Regions from separate parts of the Cryobacterium sp. TMT4-31 genome, predicted to be linked through region 2. Evidence: riboswitches for the same ligand, from Rfam matches in the RefSeq annotation. Region 2 holds a riboswitch; each other region holds the start of a gene.
The links. Region 2 has a riboswitch for thiamine pyrophosphate ahead of E3T19_RS10485 (ECF transporter S component). Riboswitches for the same ligand answer to the same signal wherever they lie in the genome.

Region 1 (7,900 bases), on a different contig from region 2:
CCTTGAGGTGCTCGGTGCCGGCGGCGGCCTCCGGCACGGCGATCATGAAGATCAGGTGCGCAGGGGCCTCGTCCAGCGAGTTCCAGTCAACGCCGTCTCGGCTGCGCGCGAACGCGAGCACCGGGGAGGTGGCGCCGTCGGACTTGGCGTGCGGAATCGCGATGCCCTCGCCGATGCCGGTCGTGCTGATCAGTTCACGGTCCATGGCCGCCTGCACGACGGCGTCGACGTCGAGCACCCGCCCGGTGGTCTGCATCAGACCGGCCAGACGACGGATGACGGCGTCCCGGTCGGTCTCGTCGATGTCGAGCACGATGGTGCGTTCGTCGATGTAGTCGAGCACGGTCTTCGGGGCGGGGGCCACCGGCTCGGCGGCAGCAGGCGCGGCAAGAACCGGCGCCGCAGCCACGGGCGACACGGCACTCGCCGCAGCACCCGGCGCGGCAACCGGCACAGCGGCATCCGCAGCGGCACCGGCGACCGCAACCGCGGCAGCATCCGCCGGCACGACCTTGCGCACCGAGATGCCGATCAGCAGCACCGACACCAGAGCGGTGACGGCCACACCGGAGAGAATCGCGACGAAGTACATCGGCACGCCGCTCACGGCACCGAAGACGGCCACGATCGGGCCGCCGTGCGGCACGGCGTTGGTGACCCCGGCGATCGCGGCGATGGCACCGGCGACGGCGCCACCGAGCACGTTCGCGGGGATGACCTGCAGCGGGCGGGCCGCCGCGAGCGGGATGGCGCCCTCGGTGATGCCGAAGAAGCCCATGAACAGCGCGGCGATGCCGGCCTCGCGTTCCACCGGGGTGAAGAACCGGCGACGGATGACCGTGGCCAGCCCCATGCCCAGCGGCGGCACGGCGATGGCCGCGGCGACCATGCCCATCGGGCCCGGGTTGCCGGAGGCGATCAGCGCGGAACCGAACAGGAACGCCGTCTTGTTGATCGGGCCGCCCATGTCGAACGCGACCATCGCGCCCAGGATCAGGCCGAGCACGACGACGCTGCCTCCGTCGAGGCTGGAGAGGAAGTCGGTCATCGAGGAGAACACCCAGGCGATCGGCTGGCCGAGGGCGAGCACGAACAGTCCGCCGACGACGAGGGTGGTGATCACGGGGATGACCAGGATCGGCATGATCGGCTTGATGAAGCGGTGCACGGGGATCTTCTTGATGCCCAGCGCCACGAAGCCCACCAGGAAACCGGTGACGATGCCGCCGATGAAACCGGCACCCGATTCGGAGTTGTAGAAGGAGCCGGTCGTGGCGATCCAACCGCAGATCATGCCGGGTGCGAGCCCGGGCCGGTCGGCGATCGCGTAGGCGATGAAGCCGGAGAGGATCGGCACCATCAGGGTGAAGCCGAGCACGCCGATCTGGTTGATGGTGAACCAGAAGCTGTCCTCGGGGATCACGAGTCCCTGCGGGGTGGCCTCGCCGCCGATCGACAGCGAGATCGCGATGAGCAGCCCGCCGACGACGACGAACGGGATCATGTACGACACGCCGTTCATCAGCGCGCGGTAGATGAAACCGCCGATGTCGCGTTTCCCGGCGCTCGCCGGGGCATCCGTGGTCACGGCGGCGCGGCCGGTGGGGGCGGCGGCCAGCGCCTCGGCGATCAGCGCGGCCGGGCGGTGGATGCCGTCGGAGACGCGGGTGGAGACGATGCGCTTGCCCCCGAAGCGGGACAGGTCGATCTGGGTGTCGGCGGCGACGACGACAGCGTCGGCGCGGTCGATGTCGGCCTGACTGAAGGTGCCTTCGACTCCGACGGACCCGTGCGTCTCGACCCGGATCTCGTAGCCGAGTTCGGTGGCGGCCGCGTCGAGTTTCTCGGCAGCCATGTAGGTGTGGGCGATGCCCGTTGGGCAGGCCGTGATCGCCAGGATCAACACCGTGGGCGGCGCGATGGTGGTGTCGGTCGGGGTGTCAGGCATGGTGCGGTGTCCTTCCAGGACGACGCCGACGACCGGTGGCCCGTCGGCCATGGAGCGCGTGCTCACCCGGTGAAGAATGCAGCAGCCTGTCCAGCGTACAGTTCGGCGCCCGGTGCATTCGAGAGTCTTTCGGCCCTGCCGGCCGCTAGGGTGGGACGCGACACGGGGTGCCTCCGCCGGATGCGGACGCTGAGATCCAAACCCGTCGAACCTGACTAGTTAGCACTAGCGAAGGGATGTCGCCATGAACGTTCACGCCGCCGAATCACGCGGGGATGCCGACCCGGATCTGCGGCCGGAGCCGGGCCGCACCGAACCGTTCAGCAGGCTGCTCTGGGCCGACATCGCCGAAACCCGCACCGCCATCGATGCGTTGCCCTTCATCGCGGAACTCGGCGACGGCAGCCTGTCCGCCGGCCACTTCGCCTACTACCTGGCCCAGGATGCCCTCTACCTCGCCGCGTACTCCCGGGTGCTGGCGCAGGCGAGCGTCCTGGCGCCCACCCCCGCCGAACGGGAATTCTGGGCTACCGGCGCCGCCAACTGCATCGAGGTGGAACTCGAGCTGCACCGCACCTGGCTGACCGGCCATGACACGCGCCCGGCGCCCGGCCCGGTGACCCGGTCCTACGTCGACCACCTGGTCGCGGTCAGCGCGGCAGGCAACTATGCGGTGCTGCTGGCCGCGGTCCTGCCCTGCTACTGGCTCTACGCGGATGTCGGCGAGCGCCTGCACGCCGGCTTCACGGCGAGCCGGCGCGACGCGGCGCATCCGTACGCCGACTGGCTGGAGACCTACGCCGACGAGGGGTTCGCGGCCGCGACCCGGCAGGCAATCCTGCTCACCGACACCGCGGCGGCCACCGCGACGGCCGTCGACCGGGCGCTCATGCGCGCCGTGTTCGCGCGGTCGGCGGCCCTCGAGTTGCTCTTCTTCGACGCGCCCCGGCTGCACGCGCCGGGGTAGCAGACCACAACCATCCGCACCCGCGGATGCATGACTCCTGCGATTCCCAGCCGCCGACCGGCGATCGCCCCGGAATGAAGAGGCGGTCGGCCACGCCGGCGGAATCGAGCACGAGTTGTGCTTCGGCGGCGCCGGATCAGGTCAGCGCCACGGTGCGGAAGCCCACGTTGCCGGCCGCGGAATCCGCGGTGTTGGAGGCCCGAGCGGAGTTGCGATACCGGTTGCAATAGGAGTCGTGGCAGAGGTACGAGCCGCCGCGCATCGAACGCTGCTCGCCCGTCGCCGGGCCGGCCGGATTCTCGGCGGGGGAGTGCGCGTAATAGCCCTCCGCCCACCAGTCGGCGCACCACTCCCAGACGTTGCCCACGCTCTGCCAGAGGCCGTAGCCGTTCGGCGCGAACTCCCGCACCGGGGCGGTGCTGAGCCAGCCATCGGCCAGGGTGTTCACCGCGGGAAACCGGCCCTGCCAGATGTTGCAGCGCTGCCCTTCCTCCCACTCGTCGCCCCACGGGTAGCGCCGGCCGGCCAGCCCGCCGCGCGACGCGCACTCCCACTCGGCCTCGGTCGGCAGCCGTCGCCCCGCCCAGGCGCAGTAGGCCAGCGCGTCGTTCCAGCTCACCTGCACCACCGGATGCTCGGCCAGCCCGTCGAGCGACGAACGGGGGCCGGCCGGATGCGCCCAGTCCGCGCCGCGCACCCCCAGCCACCAGGGTGTCTGCGGGGGTTGGCCGACCACGTCATCGATGTCGGCCTGCAACGCGAGGTGGAACACCGCGGAGTAGCCGAACAGCTCCGACTCGGTGCGATACCCGGTATCGGCCACGAACCGGGCGAAGGCGGCGTTGGTGACCGTCGTCGTGTCGATGGAGAAGGCATCCAGCCGCACTTCGTGCACGGGGGTCTCGCCGTCGCCGGGATTGCCCGCGCCGTCGGCGTCGCCCATGGCGAAGACCTGCGCCGGCACCAGCGCCTGGTCGAGGTGATGCCGGACGAGTGAGCCGGGAGCGGCCGGTGCCGGGGGGAGCTGGGACATGGCTGTGCCCGGGGGTGCCTCCGCATCGTCTACGCCCACGGCCAGCCGGGCCTGGCGTATCACCTCGTGTGCGGGCGCGCAGCACCCGTGCTCATCCGTCGTCACGCGCAGACCCTAGCGCTCCTCCGTCGCCGCGACCACCCTGCCGGCGGGACCAGGCTCGCCCCTCCTGATGGCGACTCACGGCATCTGGCGAGCAGAAGCTGGCGCCCGATCAGGGGCAGGGGGTACCGCCAGATTGGACGGTGGCCCATACTGGGCTCCATGGTTCCCCGCTCCGCCCCGAGTTATCGCACGCTCGCCTCGATCAGCAGGATCACTTTGCTCCTGCACCTGCAGCGTCGCGGAACCATGACCGTCGGCGACCTCGCCGAGGCGGCCGGGCTGCATCCCAACACCGCCAGAGAACATCTGCAGCGCCTGGTCGACGATGGTTTCATCACCTGCCAGCCGGAGACCCGCGAGACCAAGGGTCGCCCCCGCATGCTCTACAGCGCGGCGGCCGGTTCCGCCGAGCCCGGTTCGGTGCGCGCGGCCAAGGCCGAAGCCGCACAGCGCCGCGGTGACCTCGTGCGGAGGCTCCTGCCCCTCGAAACCGTCGACACCTCCCCGCGCCAGTGCCAGATGGACGCGCTCGACGACCACCTCGACGCCAGCGGCTTCGATTCCGACCACGACTCTGACGGCACCCACGTGCACCTGCACGATTGTCCGTACAGCGAGATGGTGAAGCTGCACCCCGAGGTGTGCACTGTGCACTTCGGCCTGATCAAGACGCTGCTCGAACAGACGGATGGCCCGCTGCGGGCCGACCGGCTGCATCCGTTGGTCGGGCCGGACATCTGCACCCTCGACCTGCTCGAGCGGGTCCTGGAGCCGGCCGCGGCGGTGCCGCCTGTGGTCATTTACGCTCCCGCTGATTATTAACGGCGTTTCCCGGTTGTAGCGGTTTTCCGCACTCGGGAGACTTGCGCAGAGGGCATCGCTGACCGTGGCGACGCCGGCAGCGCTAGGAGATCTTCGTGAAATCAGTCAAGAATTCTGTCTTTTCACGAAATGGCCGAGCCGGGGCCACATCCGCCAAACCCGGCAGCGACGGTCCCATCACCGACTCAATCCTCAACCTCGGCCGGTTCCTGCGCCGCGGTGAAACCTCCCCAGACCTGCGTTCGTTGTTCCTCGAGGGCGGCCGCGACGCCGACTCGTTCTACCGTGACCGCTGGACCCACGACAAGGAGGTGCGGTCCACCCACGGCGTGAACTGCACAGGCTCCTGTTCCTGGAAGGTGTACGTCAAAGACGGCATCATCACCTGGGAGACCCAGCAGACCGACTACCCCTCCGTGGGTCCGGACTCGCCAGAGTACGAACCCCGCGGCTGCCCCCGCGGCGCCGCGTTCAGCTGGTACACCTACTCGCCCAACCGGGTGCGCTACCCCTACGTGCGCGGTGTGCTGCTCGAGCTGTACCGCGCGGCCAAGGCCCGCACCGGCGACCCGGTGCTCGCCTGGGCCGAGGTCACCGGCAACCCGGAGAGCGCCAAGGCGTACAAGAGTGCCCGCGGGCAGGGTGGCCTGGTGCGCGCCAGCTGGGACGAGGCCGCCGAGATCGTCGCCGCCGCCCAGGTGCACACCATCAAGAACTACGGACCCGACCGGATCGCCGGCTTCTCGCCGATCCCCGCCATGTCGATCGTCTCCCATGGAGTGGGCAACCGGTTCATCACCCTGCTCGGCGGCACCATGCTCTCGTTCTACGACTGGTACGCCGACCTGCCCGTCGCCTCCCCGCAGGTGTTCGGCGACCAGACGGATGTGCCCGAATCCGCCGACTGGTGGAACTCCAGCTATCTGATCATGTGGGGCTCGAACGTCCCGGTGACCCGCACCCCCGACGCGCATTTCATGGTCGAAGCCCGCTACCGCGGTCAGAAAGTTATCACCGTCTCGCCTGACTACGCCGACAACTCCAAGTTCGCCGACGAGTGGCTGGCCGTGCACCCCGGCACCGACGGCGCCCTGGCCCTGGCCATGGGCCACGTCGTGCTCAAGGAATTCCTCGTCGACCGGCGCACCCCGCAGTTCGTGGACTACATGAAGAAGTTCAGCGACTCCGCCTACCTGATCACCCTCACTCCGCGCGGCGACGCCTACGTGCCCGGTAAGTTCCTCACCGCGGATGCCCTGCCCGACACGGCCTCCACCGTCGCCAGCGCCACCTTCAAGCCCGTGCTGCTCGACCAGGTCGGCCACGCGGTCGTGCCCAACGGCTCACTCGGCCACCGGTTCAGCGAAACCGACGCCGGCAAGTGGAACCTCGACCTGGAGGGCGTCGACCCGCTGCTCTCCATCGCCGACAGCCCCGACCACGACGGCCGGAGCGCCGCCATCGACATGCCCCGCTTCGACGTCTCCGCCCTCACCGGCGAAGAGGGCGAGGAGCACACCGGCGGCGCCGGCGTCATCCGCCGCGGCGTGCCCGTGCGAATGGTGGCCGGCCAGCTGGTCACCACGGTCTTCGACCTGCTGCTGGCCCAGTACGGCGTCAGCCGCGACGAACTGAACCTGCCCGGCGTCTGGCCCACCGGCTACGACGACGCCTCCTCGCCCGGCACCCCCGCCTGGCAGGAGGAGATCACCTCCGTGCCGGCGCAGGCCGCGGCCCGGATCGGCCGGGAGTTCGCGCAGAACGCCGAAGACTCCGGCGGCCGCTCGATGATCCTGATGGGCGCAGGCACCAACCACTGGTTCCACTCCGACACCATTTACCGCGCCTTCCTCGCGCTGACCACCATGACCGGCTGCCAGGGCGTGAACGGTGGCGGGTGGGCGCACTATGTGGGTCAGGAGAAGGTGCGCCCGGTCACCGGCCAGGCGCAGTACGCCTTCGGCCTGGACTGGGTACGCCCGCCGCGCGCCATGATCGGCACCGCATTCTGGTATCTCGCCACCGACCAGTGGCGTTACGACGGCCTCAGCGCCGACACCCTCGCCAGCCCGTTGGCCACCGGCACCTTCACCGGACGCACCACGGCGGACTGCCTGGTCGAATCGGCCAAACGCGGCTGGATGCCCAGCTACCCCACCTTCAACCGCAACTCGCTCGACATCGTCGACGACGCCGATGCGGCCGGGGTCGCCCCGGCCCAGTACGTGGTCGATTCACTCAAGGACGGCAGCCTCGGCTACGCCTGCGAAGACCCGGATGCGCCGGAGAACTTCCCCCGGGTGCTCGTCGTCTGGCGGGCCAACATCCTCGGCTCCTCCGGCAAGGGCAACGAGTACTTCCTCAAGCACCTGCTCGGCGCCCAGAGCGCGGTGCGCGCCCCGGAATCCCCGGAGGAGAAGCGCCCGCACACCATGAAGTGGCATGAGTCGGCCCCGGAGGGCAAGCTCGACCTGATGGTCACCAGCGACTTCCGGATGACGTCCACAACCATCTACAGCGACGTGGTGTTGCCGCCGGCCACCTGGTACGAGAAGCACGACCTGTCCACCACCGACATGCACCCGTTCATCCACTCGTTCAACCCGGCTATCGACCCGCCGTTCCAGTCCAAGACCGACTTCGACATCTTCCACCTGCTGGCCCAGAAAGTGTCCGAGTTCTCCGAGAAACACCTCGGTGTGCGCCGCGACCTCGTTGCCACGCCGCTGATGCACGACACCCCCGACGCCATGGCCACCCCGCACGGCATCGTGGTGGAGAACCCCGACCTGATTCCCGGCATCACCATGCCGCGGCTGGTCGTGGTGGAACGTGACTACCCGGCCTTCGCCGCGCAGCTCGGCTCCCTCGGCCCGCTCACCGCCAAGCTCGGCATGACCATCAAGGGCGTCAAATACGACCCCGACAAGGAAATCGAGTACCTCGGCACCAAGAACGGTCTCGTCGAGTCTGGACCGGCGGCCGGCCGGCCGAAGCTGGCCACCGACATCCACGCCTGCGAGAT
Region 2 (7,900 bases):
TTGGTTCCGGCCGGAGCGGCAGAAGGGTGTGGTGCGGCGTGAGCAGGCAGGATGGCAGCGACCGGCAGACCACCGGCGCCGATGTCGACGACACGACCGCCACCATGCTGCACATAGACATGGATGCGTTCTTCGCGTCCGTCGAGTTGCTCGACCACCCCGAACTCGTGCACCTCCCCGTCGTCATCGGCCACCGCTCCGGTCGGTCCGTGGTGACAGCGGCCAATTACGTCGCCCGCAAGTACGGGGTCAACTCGGCTATGCCGATGGCCATCGCCCTGCGCCGCTGCCCGGCCGCCATCGTGCTCGAGCCGCACATGGGCCGGTACGTGGAGGTGTCCCGCCAGGTGATGGGCATTTTCACCGACATGACGCCGATGGTCGAGCCGCTCAGCATCGACGAGGCGTTCCTGGATGTCGCGGGCGCCCGGCGTGTGCACGGTTCACCCGCCGAGATCGGGCGGAAGATCCGCGCCCGTGTGTTCGCCGAGACCGGACTCACCTGCTCGGTCGGCGCCGCGTCGACTAAATTCGTGGCCAAGCTGGCCTCCGGACGGGCCAAGCCCGACGGGCTGCTGGTGATCCCCGCGGAGGACACCATCGCTTTCCTGCATCCGCTGCCCGTCGGCGCCCTCTGGGGGGTGGGCGCCAGCACCGAACAGGTGCTGCTCGGGCTCGGGCTGCGGCACGTGAGCGATATCGCGCACGCCCCCCTCGAGATGCTGCAGCGTGCCGTCGGCGTCGCCAGCGCGCACAAACTGCACGATCTGTCCTGGGGCATCGACCCGCGCACGATCAACCTCGAACGCGAGGAGAAAAGCGTCGGCCACGAGGTGACCTTCGAACATGACGTCACCGATGTCGCCCGGTTGCGCAGCGAACTCCTGCGCCAAGCGGATGCGGTGGCCGCCAAGCTGCGCGGCAACGGCCTCGTCGCACGGACTGTGGTGCTCAAGCTCCGCTACGCCGACTTCAGCACGGTGACCCGGTCGCGCACCCTGGCCGAGCCCACCAACGTGGGCCGGCGGATATACGAGGAGGTCACCGCGAGCTTCGACGTGCTCGCGGCCCGCGGCATCCGGGTGCGCCTGATCGGAGTGCGGGCCGAGCAACTCGGCTCCGGCGATGGTGCCGGCATGGGCCTGTGGGACGATGACGACGACTGGCGGGAAGCCGAACTGGCCGTGGACACCGTCACCGCCCGGTTCGGCCGGGGGATCGTGCGGCCGGCCTCGCAGCTGGGCGGCGGAAGTGCTCCGAAGCGTGATGTCCATCCGTTCGGAACACCGAACGCCGGGACGCCGCAGGGAGAGGGGGAGTAGCCTCTCACCATGACTAATCTCGCCTTGAAGCTCGCAGAAAACGCTCGATCCATCGGCGTCAGGTCGGCCTACGGAGACCCCGTGCAGATCGAGGGCGTCACGATCGTTCCGGTGGCCCTGGTGCAGTACGGCTTTGGCGGTGGCGGCGAAGGTGACGAGTCCGCGGCGGCCGGCGGTGGCGGCGGTGGCATGGCCATCCCGATCGGCGCTTACGTTAAGTCCGGCGGAGCGGCCCGCTTCGAACCGAATGTGATTTCGCTGCTGGCCGTCGGCATCCCCTTCGTCTGGGTCGCCGGCAAGGCCATCGCGCGCATCATCCGCGCGCTCAAGCGCTAGCACTAGCAGCGAGATCCTCGCGCGCAGAAATTGTCGCGCGACGCCTTGCATTGCCCGGATGCGCCCGGGGAGTTCTATACTCGAAGCTGAACACGGGAGTCCGGTGAACCGGGCTGAGAGGAAGCTACTTCAGCTTCGACCGTCGAACCTGATCTGGATCATGCCAGCGCAGGGAGGCTTCTCAATCCCGTGCCCAGTATTCCTCTACGGAAAGGGCACGTACAGTGCACGCGTCAATCAACACCCAGCCTTCCAGGACTTCGTCCGCCACCTCTCTCTCCACGTCGCGGAAACCGCGGGTGCTGAAATGGCGGGTCGTCGACATCGTCGTGGCCAGCGTCATCGGCGTCGCCAGCGGCGTGATCTTCTGGGCATGGGGCCTGGCCTGGTCGCCGCTGAGCGCCCTCCTGGCCTTCACCCCCGGGCTCGAAGGACTCCTGGCCGGCGGCTGGCTGTTCGCCGGGGTGCTCGGCGGACTCATCATCCGCAAGCCCGGTGCGGCCGTCTACACCGAGGTCGTCGCCGCCGTCGTCTCGATGCTCATCGGCACCCAGTGGGGCTTCTCCACCCTGATCTGGGGTGTCGTCGAGGGGCTGGGCGCGGAGATCGTGCTGGCCCTGTTCTTGTACGCCAACTGGCGCCTGGGCGTGGCCCTCCTGGCCGGCGCCGGCGCGGGCATCGCCGTTGGTCTGCTCGACACCACCTTCACCAGCTACGCGGCCCTCGACATCGGCCCCAAGATCGTCTACCTGGTTTCCGCCGTCGTCTCCGGCACCGTGCTCGCCGGGCTGCTGTCCTGGCTGGCGGTGCGCGGACTCGCCCGCACCGGCGCGCTGAGCCGGTTCGCCGCCGGCCGCGAATCGGGCCCGACCGACCGGGTCGACACCCAGCCTGCCCGGTGACCCGCACCGGATGCCCGCTCCGCGTCGCCGAGGCCCGGCCGTGACCGGCGCCAGGGTCACGGCCTCCGGCTGGGGCTGGCGGCACGCCGGCCGGTCCCGCCCCGCGGTCTCCGGGCTCGATCTCGACATCCGCCCGGGGGAGCGGGTGCTCGTGCTCGGACCCAGCGGAGCCGGCAAGAGCACGCTGATGCACGCCCTCGCCGGTGTGCTCGGCGATGACGAGGACGGCGACGAGACCGGCGAACTCCTCATCGACGGCCGCCGCCCCAGCGCGTCCCGCGGCCGGGTGGGCCTCGTGCTGCAGGACCCGGACTCGCAGGTCGTGCTTGCGAGGGTGGGCGACGACGTCGCCTTCGGCTGTGAGAACCGCGCCGTTCCGCGCGCCGAAATCTGGCCCCGGGTCGGTCGGGCCCTCGCGGACGTGGGCCTGGACCTGCCTCTGCGGCACCCGACCAGCGCGCTCAGCGGCGGCCAGAAGCAGCGCCTGGCCCTGGCCGGGGTGCTCGCCATGCGCCCGGGCCTGGTGCTGCTGGACGAACCCACCGCCAACCTCGACCCTGACGGTGTCGTCGAGGTGCGCGACGCCGTGCTGCGCTCCGTGGAGGCGTCGGGTGCGACCCTCATCGTGATCGAGCACCGCGTCGCGGTCTGGCAGCACGTCGTGGACCGCATCGTGGTGCTCGACCCGGCCGGCGGCATCCTCGCCGACGGACCCACCGACAGCGTGCTCAGCGCCGAAGGGGAGCGGCTCGCCGCCGCCGGAGTGTGGATACCCAGGTTCCCACCCGCGACGCCCGACCGGCGCCCCCGCTCCGACGGTCCCGGCGCGGAAGTCCTGCTCAGCGCCGATGACCTCGCCGTCGGACGGGTGCCGTTCGCCCGCAAACAGGCCGTCGTCGTCGCACACGGCCTCGACCTCGCCCTGCGCGCCGGCACGGCCACGGCTCTCACCGGACCCAACGGCACCGGCAAGTCGACTTTCGCGCTCACCCTGGCCGGGCTTCTGGCCCCCGCGGGCGGGCGGTTGACCGCAACGGATGCCCTCGCCGGGGGACTCGGGCCGGCCCCGCACCGATGGCGCTCCCGCGACCTGCTGGCGCGCATCGGCACCGTCTTCCAGGACCCCGAGCACCAGTTCCTCGCCGGGACCGTGCGTGCCGAGCTCACCATCGGCCCCCGCGCCCTCGGCCTGGGCGGGGCCGAGCAAACTGAGCGAGTGGACGCGCTGCTGCACAGACTGCGGCTGGACCGTCTCGCCGACGCCAACCCGTTCACCCTGTCCGGCGGCGAGAAGCGCCGGCTGTCCGTGGCGACGGTGCTGGCGACCCGGCCCCGGCTGCTCGTCCTCGACGAACCCACCTTCGGGCAGGACTCCCGCACCTGGGCCGAGCTGGTGCGCCTCCTCGCCGAACTGCTGGACACCGGCACCGCCGTCCTGGCGGTCACGCACGATGAGCAGTTCGTGGCCGCGCTGGCGGATGCGCGCCTCACCCTGGTGCCTGGAACCGGGCCGGCGAGTGGCCGCAGCGTGACCGCCGGGCTGCGCGCGCCCGCCGGAAGGGAGGCGTCGTGAGCCTGATGACGCCGGAGATCCGGCCCAGTGCGATCGCTGGAGTGAACCCGGTCGCCAAGCTCGCCGTGGCGCTGGTGATCAGCTGCGCCCTGATGCTGTCCATCGATTGGGTCTCGGCCGCCGTCGCCCTCGCACTCGAGGCTGTGCTGCTGGCCTGGTGCGGGCTGAGCGCCCGCCAGTTCTGGCTGCGCACCGCACCGGTGTGGATCGCGGTTCCCTTCGCCGTGCTCACCACGGTGCTCTACGGACAGGACTCCGGCGCCGTGCTGTTCAGCGCCGGCTTCGTATCGGTGACCGAGGGGTCCGTGGCCCTGGCCCTCGCGATCGGGTTGCGGATCTTGGCCATCGGCATCCCCGGGATCGTGCTGTTGGCCACCACCGATCCCACCGACCTCGGTGACGGCCTCGCGCAGGTGCTGCGCCTGCCGGCCCGGTTCGTGCTCGGCGCCCTGGCCGGGCTGCGCCTGGTGGGCATGTTCATCGACGACTGGCACTCCCTGGCCCTGGCCAGGCGGGCCCGCGGGGTGGGCGACGGCGGCGGCCTGCGCGGCCGCGCCCGCCGGTTCGGCGGACTCGCCTTCGCTCTGCTGGTTCTTTCGGTGCGACGGGGCAGCAAACTCGCCACGGCCATGGAGGCCCGGGGTTTCGGCAGCGACGAACCGCGCACCTGGGCCAGGGAATCGGTCTTCGGAGTGCGTGACACACTGGTCGTCCTGATCGGGGCTGCCATCGCCGCCGCGGCGATCTCGGCAGCCGTTCTGGCGGGGACGTGGCATTTTGTGCTCGCCTGACCTGGTCGCACCGGTGCTCGCCGCCATCAGGGCGCTGAACCGCAATCCGGTCGGCGACCGGGCCGTGATCCTCATCGACGGTCCCAGCGGCGCGGGCAAGAGCACCCTCGCTGACGCCGTGCTGGCCGCCTGGCCGGGACCGGTGGCGCCGACACTGGTGCGCCTCGATGACATCTACCCGGGCTGGGGCGGCCTGGACGCCGCCGTCGACCAGGTCGGCCGGCTGGTGCTCGGCGCCCGGCACGCCGGCCGACCAGCCGCCTGGCAGCGGTACGACTGGGCGGGGGCGGTCCCGGCCGAATGGCATAGCGTCGACCCCGACCGGCCGCTCGTGATCGAGGGCTGCGGTGCCCTGGCCCGGGCGCATGCCTCCCTGAGCGACGTCAGGGTGTGGCTGGATGCCGACGACGGCATCCGCAAGCGGCGGGCGTTGGCCCGTGACGGCGGCGGGTTCGAGGCGCACTGGGACCAGTGGCAGCACGACTGGGAGGCCTACCGAGCCAGGGAGCAGCCCCAACTATCGGCCGGCGTCAGTCTCACGGGCACCCCGCCTGGGCTTGGGCGCTCCGGCGGCGCCTGAGGCGAAAACCGGGCCTGAGCAGTAAGTTGGGGTCATGACTACCCCGCAGAGTGAGAACACCGAGTACACCGTGGAATTCGTGGACGGTCCCCTCGAGGGCCAGACCGACAGCCGCGTGCTCCTGCACGGCAAGCACGACGCCCGGATCAGCATGGTCGCCGCCGTCGACAGCATGGAATCGCTGTTCTGGTACGACGAGGTCGACAGTCGAGAGGTGCAGGGCAAGCTGCACGTGCGCTACGCCTTCGACTCGTCGGACAGCGATCCCGTCGAATCTGACGACGCTCCGGTCTGAACCGGTTACGCCCACCCGCTGACGCCCACCCGCTGACTACCAGCTGGCGACGAGGGCGCTGACCACGGGGACCGGGTGCAGCAGGCGCCAGCCCGGACCCGGGTCGGTCAGACTGCTGTCGAGCTCCAACGTCGACGAGACGCTCTCCCCGAACGCATCCACCGTGACCCGGCCGATCTTGGCTCCCGCACGCCCCGTCGTGACGTCGTCGAGCGTCACGACAGGGTCGGTGCCGGCGGCGGCCTGCCAGCCGAAGCGGGTCTTGGGGGTGGCGACGACGGCATCGGCCGAATCGCCCCACGCCGTCGTGAGGGTCGCGTATCCGTCACCCTCCGCCAGGATCGGAAGCTCCGTGACCCCCGCCCGCGCCGAGGCCATCAGGGCCGTCAGGTCGGCCGTGAGGGTGTCGTAGTCCGGTTCGCCCAGGAAGGCACCCGCGAAGGTGAAGGCCTTCTCGCCGGCGACGACGGTGCCGGTGAACAGGAAGCAGACCCCGCCGGATTCGGTGTAGCTGCGCGAGATACCGGTGATCCCCTCTTCGGGCAGATACTCCGTGGTGTTCCTGACGCCGCGCTGGCCGACCAGAGCGGATGCCGGCTGCGCGATGATGTCCGCGACCACGGGGTTCGTCGCGGCCAGGCCCGCGACGCGCGCCAAGTCGGTGCCGGTCCCGGCGCTGCCGTCGAGGAGGCCGTTGGCGTCGACCACCGTGGTGTTCGGCATGCCGTTGGCGGCCAGCCAGGCGTTGGCGGCGATGAGGTAGGCGTCGACGGAGCCGAACGCCCAGCGGGCCAGGGTGTCGGCGTGGTTATTGCTGGAGCCGAGGATCATGGCCTGCAGCATCTCGCGCTCGGTCCAGCTCTCGCCGGGAAACACGATGACGGTGCGGGCATCCTGGGCCGTGTAGTCGAGGTAATCCTGGTAGTCGGCGGTGACCAAGGAGTAGGCCGGTCCGGGTTCGCCGGCCGCGAGGGGCTTGGCGTCCAGCACGACGAGGGCCGTGATGATCTTGGCGGCGGATGCCATCGGCACCGGGTCGCTGCCGCCGCCGATGGCAATGGTGTCCACGCCGAGCGTCGCGGGTGCGGGCTCGACGGGGTCGCCGCCGGTCGCGGTGTCGTTCGTCGCGGTGTCGTCCGTAGCGGTGTCGTCCACCGCGGTGACGGCGAGCAGCCCACTGGAGCCGGCGGCGGGCAGCACCGGGGTGGACGCCGGCACGGCACTGTTCGGAGCGGTGACGGTGACCGTGGCGCTGGGCAGCGGGCCGAGCAACGTGGCCGGCCCATACACCCCGATCATCAAGATCACGAGAGTTCCTACCGAGATACCGAGGACACGGCCAGGTCGAAATCTACTCATGGTTCAGGGTAGCCGACCGCGCTCAGGCTGCGGCTCACGCCCAACCCAGCTCGTGCAGCCTGTCGTCGTCGATGCCGTAGAAATGCGCGATCTCGTGAACGAGGGTCACGTGAACCTCGTCGCGCAGCTCGTCCAGATCCTCGACGATGGCCAGCAGCGGTTCGCGGAACAGAATGATGCGGTCGGGCATCTCACCGAAACCGTACTGGCCGCGTTCGGTGAGGGCGACGCCGTCGTAGAGGCCCAGGGTGTCCAGGGTGCCGTCCTCTGGACGGTCCTCGACGACGAAGATCACGTTCTCGAGGCCGTCGACCATGTCGTCGGGGAGCAGATCGAGCTGATCGATGACGAGTCGTTCGAAGTCGTCGTGGCTGAGCGTGAGCATCCACTCAGCATGCCATGTGGCGCACGCAAAAAGTCCCGGCCTGTTGGGCCGGGACTTCTTGTTTCATTGGGGTGAGTAACGGGGCTTGAACCCGCGACCTCCTGGACCACAACCAGGCGCTCTACCAGCTGAGCTATACCCACCAAGTGCCGCTCCGCTTTCTCAAGCGAAGGCAACTCAAGAATTCTATTACACGTTTTGGGTGAAGATGTTCACAACGGCCGTTGCGTGCGATTTTGCTTCCGCACTCGTGGGTCCGGGGTCGGCCACGAACACGCTCTTGCGGTAGTAGGCGAGCTCACGGATGGACTCGAGGATGTCGGCGAGGGCGCGGTGGCCGCCGTCCTTGGCGGGTGC
Region 3 (7,900 bases), on a different contig from region 2:
GCTCGACGAGCCCACCAACCACCTCGACATCCGGCATCAGCTGGAGCTGTTGGCCCTCGTCGCCGACCTGCCGGTCACCGCGATCGTGGCCCTGCACGACCTGAATCTCGCGGCCACCTTCTGCGACAGTGTGCTTGTCCTGCAGGACGGACGCGCGGTCGCCGGGGGCAGCCCGCGAGACGTGCTCACGCCCGAGCTCATCGGCGACGTCTACGGGGTGCGGGCCCGGGTCGCCGAGGACGCGATGACGGGCCGCTCTCACGTGCTGTTCGATCCCACCCCGCTCTGACGGCCGCGCCCCGCGGCGGCCGGCGTCGGAGGGTCTAGGCCGTGTCCGCCGGGCGCCGGTAGAAACCGGCCAGCGCCGCGGTGAACGCCTGCGGCTGCTCCACCCACGGGTAGTGCCCGGCGCCGGCGATGGTCACTGCACGACCGTTCGTGAACAGGTCCGCGACGGCCAGCACCGGGGCCAGCCCGGTCAGGCCGTCGTCGGCGCCCGCGACCACCAGAACCGGGCAGTGCACCTGCGCCAGGCCGATCAGGATGCCCGCCGGGTCGGCCCCGGCGAAGAACAGGTCCTGCGCCGCGGGATGCCAGGCGCCGGTCGCCTCGTGCTCCCGGGCCTGGGCCGTCCACCGCGACCAGGCGATCGGGGCGAGGTAGGGGAACAGGTGGTTCAGGTCGGAGGCGGTCGTCGCCGCCGTCGCCGCGATCCGGTGCGCGACGTAATCGGCGTACCAGGGCTCGGCGCGGTGCCCCGTGATGATGTGCGAGCTGTCGTCGGGGACGGTCACGAGCCACTGCGCGGGCGGGGTGAGCAGGCACAGGCTCGCCAGCCGATGAGGGTGGCGGGCCGCATAGGCGAGCGCGACGCGGGTGCCGGCCGAGTGGCCGAGCAGCTCGATCTCGGCCAGCCCCAGGTGCCGGCGGAGCGCCTCGACGTCGTCGGCCAGGGCGGGCCAGGATGCGGCGGGCGCGGTGGGCGATGGCGACGACGCCCCCACGCCCCGCTGGTGCAGCACCACGAGGGTGCGCAGGCGGGTGAGCCCGGCCAGATCGCCCAGGTACTCCGGATGCCGGGCCGGCCCGCCGGCCAGCACGACCAGCGGCGGGCGCTCAGGCGCGCCCGCCGCATCCGGGGTCAGAACGTCGTAGTGCAGAACGGTCTCATCGTGCGACGCGAAGCTGGGCATGACCCCACCGTACCGAGCCGCCCACGCCGAGGCCGGGTTAGAGCTCGAAGGGGAAGCCGAGGTCGTCGGGGTAATCGCCGAGCGCGGTGAGCTGGGCGGCGGCGCGCTGCAACGCGGCGAGGGCCAGGCCGAGGGTACCGGGGCCGAAGCTGACCCTGGAGACGCCGAGTTCGGCCAGCCGGGCCAGGGGAACGGCGCCGGGGTTCCCGATCACGGAGATGCGGCCGTTCACCTCGTCGAGGGCGCGCTTGACCTTGTCTTCGTCGCCCAGGCCGAGGAAGAAGATCACGTCGGCGCCGGCGTCGAGATAGGCGTTGGCACGCTGAACGGCCTCGGCCCACTCGCCGCCGCCCGCGAGGGTGTCGACGCGGGCGTTGATCACCAGCGGCACCCCGGCCGCCTCGGCGCCCTCCCGCGCCGCGGCGACCCGGGCGGCCGCGGTGGGGATGTCGAACTGCGGCGCCTTGGTGGCGCCCACGGAGTCTTCGATGTTGATGCCGGCGGCCCCGGCCTCCTCGATCAGGCGGCGCACGTTGCGGGCGACCCCCGCGGAATCCGCCGCGTAGCCCTTCTCGAAGTCGACCGAGACGGGCAGGTCGGTCGCTCCGGTGATAATGCGGGCGGCGATGATGGCCTCGTCGACGGTGAGGCCCTCGCCGTCCGGCAGGCCGCGCACGTTGGACACCGAGTGCGAGGCACTGGCGAGGGCTTTCACGCCCGGGGTCTCGGAGACGATCTTGGCGGTGATCGCGTCCCACACGTTCGTGACGATCAGTGGCGTGCCGGGCACGTGCAGGGCGTTGAGGAGTTCGGCCTTGTTCAGCAGTGTGGTTGTCATCGGTCCAGTGTGCCGGGTGCGCCGGTGTAAACGCTGGAGGGTTTCAGACAAAGACAAAGACGCAGCGCTGTCAACCGTGTATACACGTCGCCGCTTTGGTCTTAGCGTGAGATCTACACCGAGGGAGATGTCATGCAGGCTCACACCCTCACGGTCGGCGAGCGCCTGTTCCGATTGCGCAGCTCGTGCGACGTGACCGCGCTCGTAGCAGCCCTCACGGCCGCCGTCCGGCAGGGTGGCGGAATGGTCAGGCTACCCGTCGTCGGCGATGTCGGTGTGGAGGCGCTCGTGTCACCCGGCGTCAGCGTGGTGCTGGAGACCTTCGAGGTGGATCCGCTCGCGCTTCTGGACCCGGCGGTGCCGGTGCCGTGGTTCGCCGTCGACGATTTCGACTACTAGTCCGGGTGTGAACAATCCGGCCGCTAGGGTTTCGGTAGTGACACGGGGTGCCCTGCCAAACGGCCGGGGCTGAGAAAACACCCGTTGAACCTGATCTAGTTCGTACTAGCGAAGGGATGTCCCGGATGACCATCCGTCTGACACCAGAGAATGCTGCCCATCTGCTCGACCGTCTGCGCGAGAGCCAACCTCTCGTACAGTGCCTCACCAACGCGGTGGTGACCAACTTCACCGCCAACGTGCTGCTGGCCCTGGGAGCCGCGCCCGCGATGGTGGACGTGCCCACCGAGGCCGGACCGTTCGCCGGGGTGGCCTCCGGAGTGCTGGTGAACGTGGGCACCCCGCACGCCGAGCAGCGCAGTGCGATGCTCGAGGCCGCGTCGGCCGCACACGCCGCCGGCACCCCCTGGGTGCTCGACCCCGTCGCGATCGGCGTGCTGCCGGTGCGCACCGGGCTGGCTCGCGAGCTGCTGCACTTCCGGCCCACGGCCATCCGCGGTAACCCGTCGGAGATCATCGCCCTGGCCCAGCTGGGCACCGGCGGCCGAGGCGTCGACGCCACCGACTCGCCGGAGGGCGCCGCCGACGCCGCCGCCCTGCTCGCCCGCAGCACCGGAGCGAGCGTAGCCGTGTCCGGCGCGGTCGACCTCATCACCGACGGTTCGCAGACCATCCGGGTGGCCAACGGTCACGTGCTGCTCACCCGGGTCACCGGCGGCGGATGCGCGCTCGGCGCGGTGACCGCCGCCGTGCTCTCGCTCGTCGACCGTGACGAACCCGGCGCAACGCTCGCCGCGACCGCCGCCGCCACGCTGCTGTACACCGTCGCCGCCGAACTCGCCGCCGCCGACGCGGCCGGGCCGGGCAGTTTCGCGGCGCACTTCCTCGACCGGCTGCACTCCCTCGACGGCGCCACCATCATCGACCGGGCGCGGCTGGCGTGAGCGATCTCTCGCTCTACCTCGTCACCGACACCGCCCTGTGCGCTGCCAGGGGCGTGCTGAGAACCGTGATCGACGCCGTCGCCGGCGGCATCACCACCGTGCAGGTGCGCGACAAGACCGGGTCGGACGACGACGTGCTGCGCCTGCTGCTGCAGGTGGCCGACGCGGTCGGTGACCGCGCCACCGTGGTCGTCAACGACAGGGTCGACGTGTACCTGCGGGCGCTCGCCGAGGGCGCCGCCGTGCACGGCCTGCACGTGGGCCAGGGCGACGAAGCCGTGGCCAGAGTGCGCGACAGGGTCGGCTCCGACGCGATTGTGGGCATCACCGCCAACACCCCGGCCGAGCTCGACAGGGTCTTCGCGCTGCCCCCCGGAACCGTGGACTACCTGGGCGTCGGCGTCATCCGGGCCACCAGCACCAAACCCGACCATCCACCCGTGCTCGGGGTGCCCGGCTTCGCCGCGCTGGCCGCCACGAGTGCGCTGCCCTGCGTCGCGATCGGCGGCATCGGGCTCGCGGATGTCTGGCCGTTGCGCCGGGCCGGGGCCGCCGGGGTGGCCGTGGTGTCGGCCGTCTGCGCCGCTCCGGATGCCCGTGCCGCCGCCAGCGCCCTGCGCCGGGAGTGGACCCGATGACCGGGCCGAGGGAGATCCCCCGGGTGCTCAGCATCGCCGGCACCGACCCCACCGGCGGCGCCGGGATTCAGGCCGACCTCAAGAGCATCGCCGCTAACGGCGGTTACGGCATGGCCGTGGTCACCGCGCTCGTCGCCCAGAACACCCGCGGGGTGCGTTCGGTGCACATCCCGCCGGTGTCCTTCCTCGTGGAACAGCTCGACGCGGTCAGCGACGACGTCACCATCGACGCCGTGAAGATCGGCATGCTCGGCCAGGCCGACCTCATCGAGACCGTGGCCGCGTGGCTGGCCCGGGTGCGGCCATCCGTGATCGTGCTCGACCCGGTGATGATCGCCACCAGCGGCGACCGGCTGCTCGACGCGTCCGCCGAGGCCGCGCTCCGCGCCCTGGTGCCGCTGGTGCACCTGGTCACCCCGAACCTGCCCGAGCTGGCCGTGCTCGTGAACGAACCCGAGGCCGCCGACTGGGCAGCGGCCCTCGAGCAGGGCGAGCGGCTCTCCCGCGCCTGCGGCACCCGGGTGCTGGTCAAGGGCGGCCACCTGGCCGGTCCGGCCTGCCCGGATGCCCTCGTCGACGCGGCCGGCACCGAGCCAGGGCGGGCCCGCATCGTGCAGGTCTCCGCGCCGCGCATCAACACCGTGAACACCCACGGCACCGGCTGTTCGATGTCGTCGGCCCTGGCCACGCTGGCGGCCCGGCACCGGGACTGGCCGCGGGCGTTGACCGAGACGAAGGCCTGGCTCAGCGACAGCGTGGCCTCCGCCGACCGGCTCGAGGTGGGCGGCGGGCACGGCCCGATCAACCACTTCCACGCGCTCTGGGCGGCGGCCGGAACGCATCCGGAGCCACCGCCTCGAGGGCTCAGCCCATCTGGTTCTGCCGGGCCTTGACCGGCAGCAACAACAGCAAGCCGATGACAAGCACCAGCACGATGCCCAGGATGCCCCAGTAGGTTTCGCCGAAGATGGTCACGGCCAGTGCGAACGCCGTGGGGGCCAGGAAGCTGGCGGCACGACCGGTGGTGGCGTACATGCCGAACACCTCGCCCTCCCGGCCGGCCGGGATGATCCGGGCCAGGAAGGTGCGGCTGGCCGACTGGGCGGGCCCCACGAACAGGCACAGGGCCAGGCCGGCGGTCCAGAAGACGATCTGGCCGCCGTCGTGCAGCAGGAACACCAGGCTGCCGCTGACGATGAGGCCCACCAGGGCGGTGACGATGACGGGCTTGGCGCCCAGCCTGTCGTCGAGCACTCCCACGCTGATGGTGGCGACTCCGGCCACCACGTTCGCGGCGATCGCGAAGATGATCACCTCGCCGGGGGAGAAGCCGAACGCCGACGCGGCAAGTACCCCGCCGAAGGTGAAGACGCCGGCCAGGCCGTCACGGAAGATGGCGCTGGCGAACAGGAAGTAGACGACCTGGCGGTTGGTCTTCCAGAGCTTGGCCACGTCGCGGCCCAGTTCGACGTAGGACTGGAAGAAGCCGACCTTGGCGCGCTTCGCGGCATCCGGCGCCCGGTATTCGGGCACCCGCAACAGCAGCGGCAGCGCGAACAGGCCGAACCATGCGGCGGCGATGAGCATCGTCACCCGCACCGCCAGCCCGTCTTCGCTGGTGACGCCGAACAGGCCCACCTCGGGGCTGATGAAGCCGAAGTAGACGATCAGCAGCAGCACGATGCCACCGATGTAGCCCATGCCCCAGCCGAAACCGCTCACCTTGCCGATGGTGCGTGGCGTCGAGACCTGCGCGAGCATGGCGTTGTAGCTGACCCCGGCGAGCTCGAAGAACACATTGCCGGCGGCCAGCAGCACCAGGCCGAGCAGCAGGTACTCCGGAGTGGGCAGCACGAAGAACATGCCGGCGGTGAGGCCAACCACGATGAAGGTGTTCACGCCGAGCCAGAACTTGCGCCGGCCGGAGGAGTCCGAGCGGGCGCCGGTGACCGGGGCGAGCACGGCGATCAGGAACCCGGCGATCGCGAGTGCCCAGCCGAGCTGGGCGGCGACGTCGCCCTCGTCGCCAAATGACGAGCCGGTGAGATAGACCGAGAAGACGAACGTGGTGACCACGGCGTTGAAAGCGGCCGAGCCCCAGTCCCACAGGCTCCAGGCGACGACGGCGGCGCGGGCGGGAGTGCGGGCCGCGGGGGCGTGGGCGGCGCCGTTGCCGTCGAGTGTCTCGGTCATGCGTTCACCCTAGGGCCGTGGGGTGAACAATGGGCGACGGATATTAGGGCAGTAGTCAGGGCAGCAGCGATCTGTGCATCACGTGCAGGCCCACATAGCCGTGCACCGGATGACGGAAGGCGCCGGGCACCGTGGTGAGGATGCTGAAGCCCAGATTCTGCCAGAGGCTCACGGCGTTGTGGTTGGTCTCCACCACGGCGTTGAACTGCATCGCGCGGAACCCCGCGTTCGCGGCCTGCTCGAGAACATGCTCGGCCAGGGCGCGGCCGATGCCTCGACCGGCCGCCTGCGGGGCCACCATGAAGCCGGCGTTGCACACGTGACCTCCCGCCGCCGGCTGGTTGGGGTGCAGCTCGGCGGTGCCGAGCACCCGGCCGTGGTCCTCGGCCACGAAGACCCGGCCGCCGGGCTTGCCCAGCCACCACGCCTGAGCGTCGGCCTCGCTGGTGTCCCGTGGCCAGCAATAGGTCTCGCCGGCCGCCACAACGTCCCGCAAAAAGGGCCAGATCGCGCCCCAGTCGCCCTCCCGGGCTTCCCGTATCTCCATTCCCCCAAATTACCGCCCCGCGAGCCGTGACTTTCGCACCGAAAACCCGAGGTTTTAGCGCTCAACGCACAGTTCGCGGAGGGGTGGCGAGGGTGGACTGGCGCAACACGAGCCGGGTCGGCAGCTCGATCCTGTCGAAGTGCTCCCCGCCGCGGGCGCGCATTTCGTGCACGAGGGCCACCGCGCGGGCGGCCATCGCCCCCAGCGGCTGGTGCACGCTGGTCAGCGGAGGTGACGCCACAATGGAGCGCGGTTCGTCGTCGAAGCCGATCACACTGATGTCCGCGGGAATGCGCAGCCCGGCCCGCCGGGCCGCGGGGTACACCGCCAGGGCCATGGCGTCGTTGCAGGCGAAGACGCCCACAGGGGTGCGGTCACCGGAGAACAGGTCGGGGATCGCGGTGCTGAGACCAGCGCCGTCCCAGCCCACGTCCACGCGCGTGACCGGGGCGCCGGGCGCGTGCTCGGCGATCGCGCGGCGGAAGCCCTCCTCGCGAGCCTTGCCGAACCTGAACCGCGGGGTGCCGGTGATCACGGCGAAGCGGCCGAGGCCCGTGGCGGCCAGGTGCGCGCCGGCGTCGTAACCGCCCTGGTGGTCGGTCGTGCCCACGCTGGCCAGCTCGCCGTTGGGGTCGGACCGCGGGTCCAGCAACACCAGGGGGATCCTCAGCCCCCGCAGCTCGGTGAGTTGCCGACGGGTGGGCCTGATGAGGCCCAGGATCACGCCGGACGGCCGGCGGGTGGCGACCCGCGCGGGCCAGTCGTCGGCGGGGTCGTCCCGCTCGAGGGTGAGCACGAGGTCGTAGCCGTGCTCGAAGGCACTGCGCCGCGCACCCGCCGTGACCTCGTCGGTCCAGGCATCGTCGAAGGAGCCGAGCACGAGCTCGATCAATCGCGTGTCCAGGGTGCTGGGCCGTCCGCGCGACGACGTGCCCCGGTCGTAGCCCAGCGCGGTCGCGGCCGCCAGAACCCGTTCCCGGGTGGCCAGACCCAGTTCGCCGCGCCCGGCCAGGGCGCGTGAGGCCGTGGCGATGGACACTCCCGCTCGCTCGGCGACATCACTGAGTGTCACCCGTGCCGTTTCGCCCATCACCCTGCCTCCTCCCACCATTTTTGCGCAAAAAAGTGCCGGGGTGGTGCTGGTGCTG

Region 1: it holds a riboswitch for thiamine pyrophosphate, as region 2 does, so the genes downstream of both, E3T19_RS08945 (hypothetical protein) here and E3T19_RS10485 (ECF transporter S component) in region 2, are expected to answer to the same signal.
Region 3: it holds a riboswitch for thiamine pyrophosphate, as region 2 does, so the genes downstream of both, thiM (hydroxyethylthiazole kinase) here and E3T19_RS10485 (ECF transporter S component) in region 2, are expected to answer to the same signal.

Annotation. Positions count from the first base shown of each region.
Region 1 covers NZ_SOGI01000037.1:12,022-19,921, forward strand. Annotated here, with positions in the region: gene E3T19_RS08940 (fructose-specific PTS transporter subunit EIIC) at 1-2,014, opposite strand, end outside; TPP riboswitch at 2,102-2,202, shown strand; gene E3T19_RS08945 (hypothetical protein) at 2,193-2,915, shown strand; gene E3T19_RS08950 (formylglycine-generating enzyme family protein) at 3,052-3,948, opposite strand; gene E3T19_RS08955 (metalloregulator ArsR/SmtB family transcription factor) at 4,213-4,875, shown strand; gene E3T19_RS08960 (nitrate reductase subunit alpha) at 5,052-7,900, shown strand, end outside.
Region 2 covers NZ_SOGI01000043.1:179,885-187,784, reverse strand. Annotated here, with positions in the region: gene dinB (DNA polymerase IV) at 39-1,322, shown strand; gene E3T19_RS10490 (hypothetical protein) at 1,332-1,658, shown strand; TPP riboswitch at 1,741-1,851, shown strand; gene E3T19_RS10485 (ECF transporter S component) at 1,883-2,560, shown strand; gene E3T19_RS10480 (ABC transporter ATP-binding protein) at 2,571-4,133, shown strand; gene E3T19_RS10475 (energy-coupling factor transporter transmembrane protein EcfT) at 4,130-4,924, shown strand; gene E3T19_RS10470 (ATP-binding protein) at 4,938-5,504, shown strand; gene E3T19_RS10465 (hypothetical protein) at 5,539-5,799, shown strand; gene E3T19_RS10460 (D-alanyl-D-alanine carboxypeptidase family protein) at 5,836-7,098, opposite strand; gene E3T19_RS10455 (metallopeptidase family protein) at 7,193-7,543, opposite strand; tRNA gene E3T19_RS10450 (tRNA-His) at 7,611-7,686, opposite strand; gene orn (oligoribonuclease) at 7,733-7,900, opposite strand, start outside.
Region 3 covers NZ_SOGI01000008.1:89,762-97,661, forward strand. Annotated here, with positions in the region: gene E3T19_RS01620 (ABC transporter ATP-binding protein) at 1-289, shown strand, start outside; gene E3T19_RS01625 (alpha/beta fold hydrolase) at 324-1,193, opposite strand; gene E3T19_RS01630 (isocitrate lyase/phosphoenolpyruvate mutase family protein) at 1,231-2,031, opposite strand; gene E3T19_RS01635 (hypothetical protein) at 2,164-2,430, shown strand; TPP riboswitch at 2,464-2,564, shown strand; gene thiM (hydroxyethylthiazole kinase) at 2,556-3,374, shown strand; gene thiE (thiamine phosphate synthase) at 3,371-4,012, shown strand; gene thiD (bifunctional hydroxymethylpyrimidine kinase/phosphomethylpyrimidine kinase) at 4,009-4,905, shown strand; gene E3T19_RS01655 (MFS transporter) at 4,877-6,205, opposite strand; gene E3T19_RS01660 (GNAT family N-acetyltransferase) at 6,261-6,752, opposite strand; gene E3T19_RS01665 (LacI family DNA-binding transcriptional regulator) at 6,814-7,842, opposite strand.